2 regions of the Streptomyces sp. NPDC058470 genome follow, and region 1 is predicted to be linked to the other one. Evidence: predicted binding sites of a transcription regulator. Region 1 holds the regulator's gene; the other holds the start of a gene.
What was found. The regulator HspR, encoded in region 1, represses chaperone genes until heat shock. The targets are predictions, from matches to a motif close to TTGAGNNNNNNNNNCTCAA.
Positions count from the first base shown of each region.

Region 2: the regulator HspR is predicted to act here: its motif matches at 2,886-2,904, upstream of dnaK (molecular chaperone DnaK).

Region 1 covers NZ_JBHXMF010000017.1:94,455-102,026, reverse strand. The annotation lists gene ACFWP7_RS15185 (undecaprenyl/decaprenyl-phosphate alpha-N-acetylglucosaminyl 1-phosphate transferase) at 55-1,170, shown strand; gene dnaK (molecular chaperone DnaK) at 1,277-3,124, shown strand; gene grpE (nucleotide exchange factor GrpE) at 3,121-3,789, shown strand; gene dnaJ (molecular chaperone DnaJ) at 3,823-5,010, shown strand; gene ACFWP7_RS15165 (heat shock protein transcriptional repressor HspR) at 5,018-5,470, shown strand; gene ACFWP7_RS15160 (fibronectin type III domain-containing protein) at 5,529-7,565, opposite strand.
Region 2 covers NZ_JBHXMF010000045.1:60,806-68,377, reverse strand. The annotation lists gene ACFWP7_RS29435 (esterase-like activity of phytase family protein) at 1-806, opposite strand, end outside; gene dnaK (molecular chaperone DnaK) at 924-2,831, opposite strand; gene ACFWP7_RS29425 (OsmC family protein) at 2,993-3,421, opposite strand; gene ACFWP7_RS29420 (alkaline phosphatase family protein) at 3,716-5,746, opposite strand; gene ACFWP7_RS29415 (hypothetical protein) at 5,952-6,419, opposite strand; gene ACFWP7_RS29410 (MBL fold metallo-hydrolase) at 6,505-7,278, shown strand; gene ACFWP7_RS29405 (DedA family protein) at 7,400-7,572, shown strand, end outside.

The DNA.
Region 1 (7,572 bases):
AACCCGATCGTGTTATTCGCACAATATTGTGACATTTATGCCTAAATTGGCGAGGTGTTGTACGGAATCGTCGCCGCCCTCGCCGCCCTGCTCCTCACCGCCGCGCTCGCCGCCCTGCTGCGGATGTTCGCCCTGCGCTTCGGGGTGGTCGAGCGACGGCCGCGGCGCCCGCGCGCGGTTCCCCTGCTGGGCGGGGTGGCGGTGCTCGGCGGGACGGCGCTGATGGCCGGCGTGGGGGAGTGGACGCAGGTCGCTCCGCTGGGGGCGGAGGCCGGGCGGCTCCTTGTGGTCGGGATCGGGGTCGCACTGCTCGGGCTGGTCGCCGACCTGCGGGCCGTGCCGCTCGTGGTCCAGGTGGCAGGCGTGGGACTCGCCGCCGCGCTGACCGTGCCGTACGACGAACTCGGCGTGCTCGGCGGGCTGTTGGGCATCGCCTGGACGGTTCTGGTCACCTTCGCCTTCGTCTCGCTCGATCACGCCGACGGGGTGATGGGGACGGTGGGGGTCGTCACCGCCTTCGCGTTGAGCGGGTGCGCGGCGGCCGAGGTCATGGACGGTACGACGGTGCTGCTGAGCGTGCTGGCCGCGGCGCTCGCCGGGTTCCTGATGCAGGGGCGGCCCCCGGCGCGGATCGTGCCCGGGCGGTGCGGGGCGCTGTTCGCGGGGTTCGTGCTCGCCTCGGCTGCGGTGCTGGTGCACGGGGGGCGGGAGACGGGGTCCGGGGTCGCGGCGCTGTTCTCGCTGACGGCGGTCGGGCTGGCCGATCTCGCGCTCGCGGCCCGGCGGCCGGGCGGGCATCTCGCGCAGCGGCTTCGGCGGGTCGGGCTGACGTCGCGGGGGGTCGTGGTGGTGATCGGTACGGCGGCGTTCGGCGGGGCGCTCGTCGGTTTGCTCATCGACCTGGGGTGGGTGGGTGCGGGGGCCGCGTGGTGGGTTGCCGGGGGTGTCGCGTTGGTGGTGCTGGTGGGGAGTGCAAGGCCCGTGAGGGGTGCGGGGATGGTTTCCCGCCCCCGCCGCCCCCATCCGTTCCCGTCCCCTGGGGGCTCCGCCTCCGAACCTCCGTATCGGCCTGGACGGCCTCGCTCCCAAAGTCCTCAAGGGCCGGACAGGCTGAGGGCTCAAGCAGCCGGCCGACTGAAAAGCTCCAGGTCAGACGCAAGGTGCGCGTAAGAACCAGATAAGAGTTGAGCCTCCTCGACTCAGCTCTGTTGACGATGTCGCGAGCGTCGTGCACACTTGAGTCCGTTCCACTCAAGTCGTTGTTGGAGGAATTGAAATGGCACGTGCGGTCGGCATCGACCTGGGCACGACTAACTCCGTCGTCAGCGTTCTGGAGGGCGGCGAGCCCACCGTCATCACCAACGCCGAGGGTGCCAGGACCACGCCGTCCGTCGTCGCCTTCGCGAAGAACGGTGAGGTGCTCGTCGGCGAGGTCGCCAAGCGCCAGGCGGTCACGAACGTGGACCGGACCATTCGGTCCGTGAAGCGTCACATGGGTACGGACTGGAAGATCGAGCTCGACGGCAAGAGCTTCAACCCGCAGCAGATGAGCGCCTTCATCCTGCAGAAGCTGAAGCGCGACGCCGAGGCGTACCTGGGCGAGAAGGTGGCCGACGCGGTCATCACCGTCCCGGCGTACTTCAACGACTCCGAGCGTCAGGCGACGAAGGAGGCCGGCGAGATCGCGGGCCTGAACGTCCTGCGTATCGTCAACGAGCCGACGGCCGCCGCCCTGGCGTACGGCCTCGACAAGGACGACCAGACGATCCTCGTCTTCGACCTCGGTGGCGGCACCTTCGACGTCTCGCTGCTCGAGATCGGCGACGGCGTCGTCGAGGTGAAGGCCACGAACGGCGACAACCACCTCGGTGGTGACGACTGGGACCAGCGTGTCGTCGACTACCTGGTGCAGCAGTTCCGCTCCGGCCACGGCGTGGACCTGGGCAAGGACAAGATGGCCCTCCAGCGCCTCCGTGAGGCCGCCGAGAAGGCCAAGATCGAGCTGTCCTCCTCCACCGAGACCTCGATCAACCTGCCCTACATCACGGCTTCCGCCGAGGGCCCGCTGCACCTGGACGAGAAGCTCACGCGCGCCCAGTTCCAGCAGCTCACGGCCGACCTTCTGGAGCGCTGCAAGACGCCGTTCCACAACGTCATCAAGGACGCCGGGATCAACCTCTCCGAGATCGACCACGTCGTTCTCGTCGGTGGCTCCACCCGTATGCCCGCCGTCGCCGAGCTCGTCAAGGAGCTGACCGGTGGCAACGAGGCCAACAAGGGTGTGAACCCGGACGAGGTCGTCGCCATCGGCGCCGCCCTCCAGGCCGGTGTCCTCAAGGGTGAGGTCAAGGACGTCCTGCTCCTCGACGTCACGCCGCTGTCGCTTGGTATCGAAACCAAGGGCGGCATCATGACCAAGCTCATCGAGCGGAACACGACGATCCCGACCAAGCGGTCCGAGATCTTCACCACCGCCGAGGACAACCAGCCCTCCGTGCAGATCCAGGTCTACCAGGGCGAGCGCGAGATCGCGGCGTACAACAAGAAGCTCGGGATGTTCGAGCTGACCGGTCTGCCGCCGGCCCCGCGTGGTGTCCCGCAGATCGAGGTCGCCTTCGACATCGACGCCAACGGCATCATGCATGTCACGGCCAAGGACCTCGGCACGGGCAAGGAGCAGAAGATGACCGTCACCGGTGGCTCCTCGCTGCCGAAGGACGAGGTCAACCGGATGCGCGAAGAGGCCGAGAAGTACGCGGAGGAGGACCACGCCCGCCGCGAGGCCGCCGAGTCCCGTAACCAGGGCGAGCAGCTCGTCTACCAGACGGAGAAGTTCCTCAAGGACAACGAGGACAAGGTCCCCGGTGACGTCAAGATCGAGGTCGAGGCGTCGGTCGAGGAGCTGAAGGCCGCGCTCAAGGGCGAGGATGCCGTCGAGATCCGCACGGCCACCGAGAAGGTCGCCGCGGTCTCGCAGAAGCTCGGCCAGGCGATGTACGCCGATGCCGCCGCCGCTCAGGCCGCGGGTGACGCCCCCGGTGCCGAGGCCCCGCGTGCCGACGACGACGTGGTCGACGCGGAGATCGTCGACGAGGACCGTGACCGCAAGGACGGTGCCGCGTGACGGAGGAGACCCCGGGCTTCGAAGAGAAGCCTGACGTCCCTTCCGGCGCCACCCCTGATGACGCCGAGCCGACAGCCGCCCCCGAGGGGGCGGCTCCGGCCGGGGACGAATCAGCAGCAGCACAGGCACAGGCCCAACTGGCCGGTCTGACAGCTCAACTGGACCAGGTGCGTACGGCGCTCGGTGAGCGCACGGCGGACCTCCAGCGGCTCCAGGCCGAGTACCAGAACTACCGCCGCCGGGTCGAGCGCGACCGGATCGCGGTCAAGGAGGTCGCCATCGCGAACCTCCTGACCGAGCTCCTGCCCGTGCTCGACGACATCGGCCGCGCACGGGATCACGGCGAACTGGTCGGCGGTTTCAAGTCGGTGGGCGAGTCGCTGGAGACCGTCACGGCGAAGCTGGGGCTGCAGACCTTCGGCAAGGAGGGCGAGCCCTTCGACCCGATGATCCACGAGGCCCTGATGCACTCGTACGCGCCGGATGTCACCGAGACGACGTGCGTGGCGATTCTGCAGCCGGGGTATCGCTTCGGCGAGCGCACCATCCGCCCCGCGCGGGTGGCCGTCGCCGAGCCCCAGCCCGGCGCGCAGGCCGTCAAGTCCGAGGACGCGACGGCCGAGGCGGCGGACGACAAGGAGAGCGGTGGCCCGGACGAGGGCTGACGTTGAAGGCAAGAGAGAGGAGGGACGTCGAGGATGAGCACCAAGGACTTCATCGAGAAGGACTACTACAAGGTCCTCGGCGTCCCCAAGGACGCCACCGAGGCCGAGATCAAGAAGGCGTACCGGAAGCTCGCCCGCGAGTTCCACCCGGACGCCAACAAGGGCAACGCCAAGGCGGAGGACCGCTTCAAGGAGATCTCCGAGGCGAACGACATCCTCGGGGACCCCAAGAAGCGCAAGGAGTACGACGAGGCCCGCGCCCTCTTCGGCAACGGCGGCTTCCGTCCGGGGCCGGGCGCAGGCGGCGGCAACTTCAACTTCGACCTGGGCGACCTCTTCGGAGGCGGCCCCCAGGGCGGTGGCGGAGCGCAGGGCGGTGGCTTCGGCGGCGGGATCGGTGACGTGTTCGGCGGGCTGTTCAACCGCGGCGGCACGACCACCGGCACCCGTACGCAGCCCCGGCGCGGCCAGGACATCGACACCGAGGTGACGCTCAGCTTCACCGAGGCGGTGGACGGCGCGACGGTTCCGCTGCGGATGACCTCGCAGGCGCCCTGCAAGGCCTGTTCGGGCACCGGCGACGCGAACGGCACACCTCGTGTGTGCCCGACGTGTGTCGGCACCGGCCAGGTCGCCCGGGGCTCCGGCGGCGGGTTCTCCCTCACCGACCCCTGCCCCGACTGCAAGGGCCGCGGTCTGATCGCGGAGACCCCGTGCGAGGTCTGCAGCGGCAGCGGCCGCGCCAAGTCCTCGCGCACGATGCAGGTCCGTATCCCGGCCGGCGTCAGCGACAACCAGCGCATCCGGCTGCGCGGCAAGGGCGCCCCCGGCGAGCGCGGCGGCCCGGCCGGTGACCTGTATGTCACGGTGCACGTCGACGCCCACCCGGTCTTCGGCCGCAAGGGCGACAACCTCACCGTCACCGTCCCCGTCACCTTCGCGGAGGCGGCCCTCGGCGGCGAGGTCAAGGTGCCCACCCTGAGCGGGCCCGCGGTGACCCTGAAGCTGCCGCCGGGCACGCCGAACGGCCGCACCATGCGCGCCCGCGGCAAGGGCGCGGTCCGCAAGGACGGCACCCGCGGCGACCTGCTGGTCACCGTCGAGGTGGCGGTCCCCACGGAGATTTCGGGCAAGGCTCGGGACGCCCTGGAGGCGTACCGCGAGGCGACCGCGAGTGAGGACCCGCGGGCGGAGCTGTTCCAGGCCGCGAAGGGAGCATGAGGACGCCATGGATGGAATCGGCCGTCGACGCAACCCGTACGAACTGACCGAGGAGACGCCGGTCTACGTCATCTCGGTGGCGGCCCAGCTCTCCGGCCTGCATCCGCAGACCCTGCGTCAGTACGACCGCCTCGGCCTCGTCTCCCCCGACCGCACCGCCGGCCGGGGCCGGCGCTACTCGGCCCGCGACATCGAACTGCTGCGCACCGTCCAGCAGTTGTCCCAGGACGAGGGCATCAACCTCGCCGGCATCAAACGCATCATCGAGCTGGAGAACCAGGTCGCCGCCCTCCAGCAGCGCGCCGCCGAACTCCAGGCGGCGGTGGACGGTGCGGCAGCCGCGATGCAGCAGCGCGAGGCAGCCGTCCACGCCTCGTACCGCCGCGACCTGGTCCCGTACCAGGAGGTTCAGCAGACGAGTGCGTTGGTGGTGTGGCGGCCCAAGCGGTCGTCCGAGTAGCGGTTCCAACGCGCCGACGGGGCCGGGAGGTTGCACACCTTCCGGCCCCTTCGGCGTGTCAGGCCGATGTGCCGGTGCGGAACACGTGGTCGCCGACCGTCTCTGCCTCGGTGCCGTCCGCGTATGCGGCGGTGACCTTGTAGAAGACGGTGGTGGCGGCCGGTGCGGTGTTGTCGTGGTACGAGTCGCTGAGCCCGACGGGAGTGTCCGTGAGCAGCGCATAGGTACCGGTCGAGCCGTCCCAGCGGTAGACGTTGAACCCGGTCGCGGTGCCGTGCGGGTCGAGTTCGCGCACGTAGTTCACGCGGAGGCTCGGGCCCTGGGCGATGTCCTCGGCGATCACGGTCATGCTGCCCGAGGCGGACTCGTTCGCGTAGGTCTCCGTCGGCACGATGTCGAGCTCGGTGACCTTGACGCCGGCGGCGGAGTCGAGGTCCAGGGCGTTGCCGTCCTTGTCGACGGCCACGACCACGTACCGCAGGTTCTCGCCGTCGGGCAGGTTCACGTCCCGGTTCTGGGACCAGATGCTGCCGAACGGGAGGCTGTCGGTGATGTCCGTGTACGCCCAGGCGCCGTCGGTGTACACACCCCGGTGGATGCGGTAGTCGGCGACATCCTCGGCGGGGCTGTCGTCCCAGTCGAGCCTGACGCCGTTCCCCATCGCCGTCGCGGTCAGGCCGGTCACTGCGGCGGGGGCGGTGTAGTCGCCGACGTGGTCGACGGTGACGGAGTTCGAGACGGGGCCGAGGTTGCCGTGACGGTCCACGGCCCGGACCCAGTAGGTGTGCGTCGTGGAACGCTCGATCTCGGTGTCCACGTAGGACTCTCCGCTCGGTGGGCCGATCCCCGCGCCGTCCCGGAAGACGTAGAAGGACGAGATGTCGTCGTCCGCGTCCGCGCTCCAGGACCAGTTCAGGGTGACGCCGTGCTGTCCATCGACGGCCGTCACGTCGTCCGGGGCGTAGAGCGGGGCGGTGGTGTCGATGTCCTTCGACGTGTACTCGGCCGTGCCCGAGGGCGGCGATGCGTTGCCGTGGGCGTCGACGGCGGTGGCGACGTAGTAGTAGGTCTCGCCGGTCGTGGGCATGTCGTCGGCGTAGGCGCTCCCGCTGATCGGCGTCGGGCCGCTCACCAGGTTCGCGTCGGTGACGGCGACGGGGTAGGTCGTCGACCGGTACACCCGGTAGCCGGCCAGGTCGGACTCGGTGTTCGAGTCCCAGTGCAGGCGTGCCGTGGTGACGTTGCCGATGGCCCAGTTGTCCTCCACTCCGGTGGGCGCGGCGGGCGCCGTCGTGTCGACGGTGGTGACGTTCTGGTCCGCGCTGCCGACGGACTCGTGGCCGGCCTTGTCGTAGGCGCGGACCTCGTAGACGTAGCTCTCACCGGTGACCGGGAGGGTGGTGTCGCTGTACGAGGTGGAGGTGCTGGTGGCCAGCTTCTTCCAGGTGGTGCTGCCCTTGAGCTTCCGGTGGACGCGGTAGCCGGCGAGGTCCATTTCCCTGTTCTTGGACCAGGTGAGTGTGGCCTTGCCGGTGGCGGTGTCGTACGTGGCCTTGGTGCCGGTCGGAGCGAGGGGCTTGACCTTGTCGACGGTGGCCGAGGTGCGGGGCGTGTAGGCGAACTTGACGTTGGCCTTGCCCGTGATGTTGATGAAGTCGACGCGGAGGGTGTGCTTGCCCTTGGGGATGGTGATGTTGACGGTCTTCTTCACCGTCGTCGAGACGTTCTTCCAGAGGTCGATCTTGAGTTTGCCGTCGAGGTAGACGCGGATGCCGTCCTGGGCGGCGGCGGCGAAGGAGAACGGACCGCCGGAGCCGAAGTCGCGTGTCACGGTCCAGCGGACGCCGAATTTGTCCTTCGGGAGGCCTGAGGCGGGGGCGCCTGAGCCCCAGTTCTGGTCGATCGCGCTGTCGCAGTCCGTCTTCTTCGGCGTGCCGGAGAAGGTGGTGTTCGCGAAGAACTGCCGCTTGTAGACGGGTGAAGCGCAGGCGGTCGCGGCGGACGCCGGGGTGGAGGCCATGGTGAGCAGGCTGCCGGTGGCGGCTGTCGCCAGCGTCACGGCGAGTGCCGCTCCGCTGCGTCTGGCTGGTGGCATGCTTCCC
Region 2 (7,572 bases), on a different contig from region 1:
AGGTCGAATTCGCTGAAGCGCAGGTCTCCGGGGGTGTCACCGTTGACCGTGCCTTCGAGGAGCGGGTACAGGTGACGGCCGTCGACCGCGCGGACCATGCCCTCGAAGCCCTTGCTGCTCGCGGTGGTCGGCTGGGCGCCGTTCAGATACGGGTTCTCCGGCGCCTGCACTCCGTCGAGCGGGATCGGGGCTTCGAGAAGCCTGCCGGTGGAGGAGAAGTGCAGCAGGAACGGGCCGAACTCGTCGCCCAGCCAGTACGAGCCGTCGTACGCCCGCACGATGGACTCGACGTCGAAGTCGGCACCGGTCAGCACCCGGTCGGTCCGGGTGAGCGGGAACGGCACCTTGTGGAACGGGTCGCTGAGGTTGAAGCCGCCCAGGACCTCGACCCTGCCGGTCTTCGTGTCCGGCTCGACGCGGTGTACGCGCAGCAGGAAGTCGGCGCTGTTGGCCTTGTTGCCGTATCCGTTGTCGGACAGCACGTCGTAACTGCCGTCGTGGCGGTTGACGGCGCCGCTGAAGCCCTGGACGGGCTGGTCGGCGAACGGCCCGGTGATGCCGTTGAACGGACCCGCCCCGATGGCCGAGCCGGACGGCTCGCTGTCCGGGACGAACGTCTGGGCCGGAAGCGAGGCGAAACCGGTCAACGTGGCCTGGCCGAAGGCCGTGGCCTGGCCGCCGAGGGGCGTCGTCCGGCCGAGGGACGTGGCCTGACCGGAGTCCTCGGAGTCGCGGTCGGCCATGGCGGGCGACGCGAGTCCGACGGTCAGCGCGACGGCGCCGACCGTGATCGAGAGTCTCTTCATGACCCGCACGTTAGGGATACCGGGTGACGGGCGGCCGAACACCGGGCAACGCGCAGCACAGGCGTACTAGGTCCTGTCGTCAAATTCCCGTCTGCCTCGCGACGCCATGCACGTCCTCTAGACGGCACCGCCCCCCGCGTCCCTGCCCCTGTCCGCATCTCCACCCCTTTCCCTCTCCTCGTCCACGATCTCCGCGTCCACCACGCCCTCCTCCTCGCTCGGGGTGTGTTCGGCGGCCGGCTCGTCCTGCGGGGGTGTCTGCGGCGGAGCTTGCTGGGCCTGCGCATACATCGCCTGCCCCATCCGCTGGCTCACCGTGGCGAGCTTCTCTACGGCGGACCGCAGCGCGCTCGTGTCGGCGGGCTCCTCCAGAAGTGCCTTCAGCTCCGAGATGGCCGACTGCACCTCCGGCTTCGTCTCGGACGGAACGCGCTCCTCGTTCTCCCGGAGGAACTTCTCGGTCTGGTAGACGAGTTGCTCGGCCTGGTTGCGGGTCTCGGCGGCCTCACGGCGCTGTCGGTCCTCGTCGGCGTACTCCTCGGCCTCGCGCATCATGCGGTCGATGTCGTCCTTGGGAAGCGCGGAGCCGCCGGTGACGGTCATCTTCTGCTCGCGTTCCGTGGCGAGGTCCTTCGCGGAGACGTGCATGATCCCGTTGGCGTCGATGTCGAAGGCGACCTCGATCTGCGGCACCCCGCGCGGCGCGGGCGGCAGCCCAGTGAGGTCGAAGACGCCGAGCTTCTTGTTGTACGCGGCGATCTCGCGCTCGCCCTGGTAGACCTGGATACCGACCGACGGCTGGTTGTCCACGGCGGTCGTGAAGATCTCCGAACGCCGGGTCGGGATCGTGGTGTTGCGCTCGATGAGCTTGGTCATGATGCCGCCCTTGGTCTCGATCCCCAGGGACAGCGGGGTGACGTCGAGCAGCAGGACGTCCTTGACGTCACCGCGGATGACACCCGCCTGGAGCGCGGCGCCCACGGCGACGACCTCGTCCGGGTTGACGCCCTTGTGCGGGTCCTTGCCGGTGAGTTCCTTCACCAGGTCGGTGACGGCGGGCATCCGGGTCGAGCCGCCGACCAGGATGACCCGGTCGACCACGGACAGCTTCACGCCCGCGTCCTTGACCGCCTGGTGGAAGGGGTTCTTGCAGCGGTCGAGCAGGTCGGCGGTCAGTTCCTGGAACTGGGCGCGCGTCAGCTTCTCGTCGAGGTGCAGCGGGCCCTCGGCGGTGGCGGTGATGTAGGGCAGGTTGACGGTGGTCTCGGAGGCGCTGGACAGCTCGATCTTGGCCTTCTCGGCGCCCTCGCGCAGCCGTTGCAGCGCCATCTTGTCGTGTCCGAGGTCGATGCCGTGCGAGGCCTTGAACCGCTGGGCGAGATGCTCGACGACCCGCTGGTCCCAGTCGTCGCCGCCGAGTTGAGTGTCACCGTTGGTGGCCTTGACCTCGATCACACCGTCGCCGATCTCCAGGAGCGAGACGTCGAAGGTCCCGCCGCCCAGGTCGAAGACGAGAACGGTCTGCTCCTCGCCGCGGTCGAGCCCGTACGCGAGGGCGGCGGCCGTCGGCTCGTTGATGATCCGCAGGACCTTGAGCCCCGCGATCTCGCCCGCCTCCTTGGTGGCCTGGCGCTGCGCGTCGTCGAAGTAGGCGGGCACCGTGATCACGGCGTCCTTGACGTCCTCGCCGAGATACGCCTCCGCGTCCCGCTTCAGCTTCTGGAGCACGCGCGCGGCCAGCTCCTGAGCGCGGTACCGGGTGCCGTCGATGGCGCCCGTCTCCGGAAAGCGCCAGCTCGAATCGCCCATGTGACGCTTGGCGGAACGCGCGGTGCGCTCCACGTTCGTCACGGCCTGCCGCTTGGCGACCTCCCCGACGAGCACCTCGCCGTTCTTGGCGAAGGCCACCACGGAGGGCGTGGTGCGCGCGCCCTCCGCGTTGGCCACGACCGTGGGGTCGCCGCCCTCCAGAACAGCGACCACGGAGTTCGTCGTACCGAGATCGATCCCGACCGCACGTGCCATGTCCGTCCCCTTCCACCCGCGTCTGCCCGGCTCTGCCCGCCCCCAGCACAAAACTTGAGTGCGTATCTGTCAATGGGGCGGGTGCACCCGGGCGGGGTCCGGACATGACAACGCCGCGGCCCCTCGTGGGGAACCGCGGCGCCGTACTGCCTACGGGGCTGTCAGGCGAGCTTCGCCGACAGAGTGATCGTCGTGCCGGTGAGCGCCTGGCTGACCGGGCAGTTCTTCTTGGCGTCCTCGGCCGCGGCGACGAAGGCGTCCTCTTCGATGCCCGGCACCGTGCCCTCGACGGTGAGGTGGATGCCGGTGATGCCCTCGCCCGGCTGGAAGCTGACGTCGGCGGAGGTGACGAGCTTGGTGGGCGGGGTACCGGCCCCCGCGAGGGCGTGTGAGAACGCCATGGAGAAGCAGCTGGAGTGGGCGGCCGCGATCAGCTCCTCGGGGCTGGTCTTGCCGTTCGCGTCCTGAGAGCGCGACGCCCACGTCACGGGCTGCTCGTCGATGGCGCCGGAGGAGTCGAAGGTGACGACGCCGTTGCCCTCGAGCAGGTTGCCTTCCCAGACGGTGTGTGCAGAGCGCGTGGTTGCCACGATGAGTCCTTTCGGGTGTGATCCCGTTACCGGGGTTCCGTACGCCCCATCCGATCACACCTGCGCCCTGACCACCCAGCCGATGGGGCCACGCCCGCTCAACTCACCCGGAACACCGGCCCCCGCGCGGTGAACGGCAGCCGCGCGCCCTGCGGAATCAGGTACGCGTGCTCGCGCCGCACCCGCAGGAGGTCGCACCAGGGGCGTTCGGGTAGGACGCGCAGGTGGGCGGTGTCCGATGCGGCCAGTGTGTGCGGGAGGCGCTCACCGCAGCCCATTTTCCGGCGCGCATGACTAGGCAGCTCGCTCGTCCGGCTGTACCCCCAGCGGCACTTGAGGCCCGTCCAACTCGCGCAGCCACCGCCGCAGTACGTGGTGCACCTGCTCCGCGCCGACCAGTTCGGTGTCACCCTCGACCGGCAGGGACAGGGCGACCGGCGACAGCAGGAAGGGCCGGCCCTGGGCACCGCCGAGTCCGCCGTGCGAACCGATCTGCTCCTCGAAGGCGAGGACTTCGCCCTCCCCGGGGTCGTACCAGGAGTTGACCATGATGTCGGCGACGTGCGGGAAGGAGTGGGTCCTTCGTACGGCCCCGGCGGCGCCGGGGCCGAAGTCGGCCAGCGGGCCCGGGTGTTCGTCGTCGAGCTCGTCCACCGGGACCTCCGCTCCGTGCGCACCGAGGACGAGGCCGCCGTACTCCTCGCTGCGTACGAGGACGAAGCCGACGCCGGGATGGTTGGCGAGCGTGGACAGCAGCGCGGGATGGCGCCGGTCGATCTCCTCCCGGCTCATCCGGTGCGGCACGTCGGGGAAGGAGACCAGCCCGAGGTTGCCGGAGGCCAGCACGATGGGCTCGGAGCGGCGCGAGGGCCGGTGTTGTTCGCCACCCTCCTCGACGGGCCTGTGCAACGCGGCCCGCACCGCCGCCCGCGCCTCGGCGCCGCTGTGGGTGCGCCGCGCCTTGCGCGGCACGGGCAGCCCGCAGCCGGCGCGCACCAGATTGCCGAGGGTGAGCCCGTAGCGGGTCAGGAAGGTCTCCCCCGGACTCTGGCCGTGGTCGGAGAGCAGCACGATCCGGTACGGCCGCGGGGCGTGCTCGGCGACCTTCGCGATCAGCGCGAGCGAGCGGTCGAGGCGCGCCAGGACCTTCTCCGCGTCGCGGCTGCGCGGCCCGGAGTGGTGCGCCACCTCGTCGTACCCCACCAGGTCGGCGTAGACCGAGTTGCGTCCGGCGAGCATGTCGCCGATCACCGCGGCGACGACGACGTCCCGCTCGACGACGGTCGCGAAGGCGCGGATGAAGGGGTACAGCCCGCCGCGATTGACGCGCGGACGCTGCTTCCTGGCGCGGCACCGGGTGGACTGTCCGATCTCCCGGAACACCTCGGCGACGAAGGACATTGCGGTGCGGACGGCGTTGGCGGGGTCGCTGAAGTACGCGAAGTAGCCGGACCGGGAGCGGTTCTCCTTCCCCCTCCGCGCGGCCATCGACAGCACGAGGGCCAGTTGGTCGGCGCCGCCGCTGAAGAGATTGCCGCGGCTGGCGCCGTCGACGGTGAGCAGTCCCCCGTCGCCGGTGTGCTCGACGGCCCGGCGCTGGAGTTCGGCGGCGCTGCTGGGCCGGTTGCAGACCATGACCTCCTGGCTGTCCTTCTCGTACCACCGGAAGGCCGGGACGTCGTGGTTGCTGCCGTGCAGGATGCCGAGCTGGCTGGCACCGGTCTGACTGGACCAGTCGGTGCGCCAGTGGGTGAGCCGGTGGGTGGCGCGGGCTCTCGTGCCGCTGCTGCCCAGCCACTGCGCCACGGTCGGCATGAGCCCCTTGCCGACGGCTTCCCGCAGTACGTCGTGACCGACTCCGTCGAGCTGGAGGAAGAGGGCGGCTGGGGTCGAGGGACCGGCCTGCCCGTCGGCCCGCCTGCGACGCCGGTCGGCGAGCCGGTACAGCCTGCGCCGGTAGGCGTCGTCGTCCCGTACGGCAAGGGCACCACCGGTGGCCGAGGCGACGGCGGACATCACCGCGGCGACGACCACGGCGGTCTCGGGTGCCGCCTCGCCCCGCCCGGAGGGATTGATCCGCAGGGCGATCAGCAGCAGGGACCCGTTGAGGAAGAAGACGAGCAGCCCCAGGACAAGCGCGGGCACCAGCAGCAGCGCCCTGACGAACAGGGGCCACGCCAAGGAGGACAGCAGGCCGAAGACGCCCGCGCCGACCCCCGCAGTGACAGCTATCCGGGTGGCGCTGTCTCCGGCGTCCGTCTCCAGCTGGAAGTCGGGCAGCACACCGGCGAGGACAAGCATCGTGACCGTGGACACGGCCCACACCGCGGTACTCCGCCACACTCCGCCGAGAACCCGCCGCCAAGCCCCGCCGCCCACGTCCTGCCCACCTCACGTCCCGGCCCGCCCGGTCCGCGAGGCCTGCTTCCACCCTGTCACAACGGACTGACACGGCCGATCGTCACCAGGTCACGGAACGGATCGCAGGTCAGCGGCGCAGCAAGCCCTGTCGCCCATCAGGCTCTGTCGTTCAGCGACCGTCATACCCCGCCGTCGGCATCGACAGACGGCGGTGGACCCGGGCCTTCATCTGGGCGTCGTACGAGGGTTCCGCGCTGCCGACGGTCTCGACCCGCACACCGCGGCGTAAGCACTCGGCGGTGAACTCGTCGACCGAGGCGAGGGCGCGCTCCAGGACGCGGTGGCTGGGCGCGACGAACAGGTCGACGAGGCCCGCCTCGACGTCGGCCCACAGGGTGCGGTGGTCGGGGCGCAGACCCCGTACGAGTAACTCGCGCGTGACGACGTAGCCGTGTTCGGCGGCCCAGCGGGCGCACATCGCGTGCTGGCTGCGGGAGTCCACCAGGAACGGGTCCGCGTCCAGTTCCTCCAGGGGCGTCAGGCTCGCGATCGCCGTCACGCGCAGCGACAGGGGCCCCGCCTGGCCGGGCGGGCACCTGAGGGCGTGCGTGCCGGCGGCACCGCGCGCTTCTCCCATGGCGTCCCCCCTCACCTCCGGGTTTCGTCGCAGACCCTACTCCTGCCCGTAGGCTCGGGGGGAGTCGCGCGAAGGAGGCAATGAAGTGCCGGTGGAGATCACCTGGTGGGGGCACGCCACCTGCACGCTGGAGGACTCCGGCACGCGTGTGCTCACGGACCCGCTCTTCGCGCGCCGGCTCGCACACCTCAGGCGCAGGCGCGGGGCGCCGCCCCCGCCGTCGGCCGCGGTGGCCGACGTGGTGCTCGTCTCGCATCTGCACTCCGACCATCTGCATCTGCCTTCGCTGGCGCGGCTCGCGCCCGGCACGCGCGTACTCGTGCCCCGGGGTGCGCCGCGCGCGGTGCCCGCGCTGCGCCGGCTGGACCATCTGCTGCTCACCGAGGTGGCGCCCGGCGACCGGACGGACATCGGTGACCTGGTCGTACGTACCGTGTCGGCGCGCCATGACGGGCGGCGGCTGCCGCTCGGTCCGCACCGGGTGTCCGCCCTAGGGTTCGTGGTCGAGGGCGAGGCACGTACGTATTTCGCCGGGGACACCGGACTGTTCGAGTCGATGGCCGAGGAGGTCGGACCGGTCGACGTGGCGCTGTTGCCGGTCGGCGGATGGGGACCGCATCTCGGGGAAGAACATCTGGACGCGGGGCGCGCGGCCGAGGCGCTCGCCCGACTGATGCCACGTAGCGCTGTGCCGGTGCACTACGGCACGTACTGGCCGATCGGATTGGACGCCGTGCGCCCTCATGAATTCCACGCGCCGGGCGAGGAGTTCGTGCGCCTCGCCGCCGAACGCGCGCCCCAGGTCGCGGTGCACCTGCTCGGCCACGGCGAGAGCGTACGGCCGGAGGTCGCGAGGTGACGGTCTCCGACCGTCGCGGCCCCGGGCGCGAACGCACACCCGGGGGGCGCGAAGTGGTGGTCATATCCGCGCCTGCCATCTCAGAGGCCAAGACTCTGCGTGCGCGTCCGGAGGTGGTCCGGTGAGTCTCCTGGCCGCGGCCTCGACCACGGCACCGGAGACCGCGCAGCAGGCGATCGGGTATCCCACGCTCTTCGTGCTGGTGCTGCTCGGCGCGCTGGTGCCGGTGGTGCCGACGGGTGCGCTGGTCAGTTCGGCGGCCGTGGTGGCCTTTCACCAGACGGCGCCGTTCGC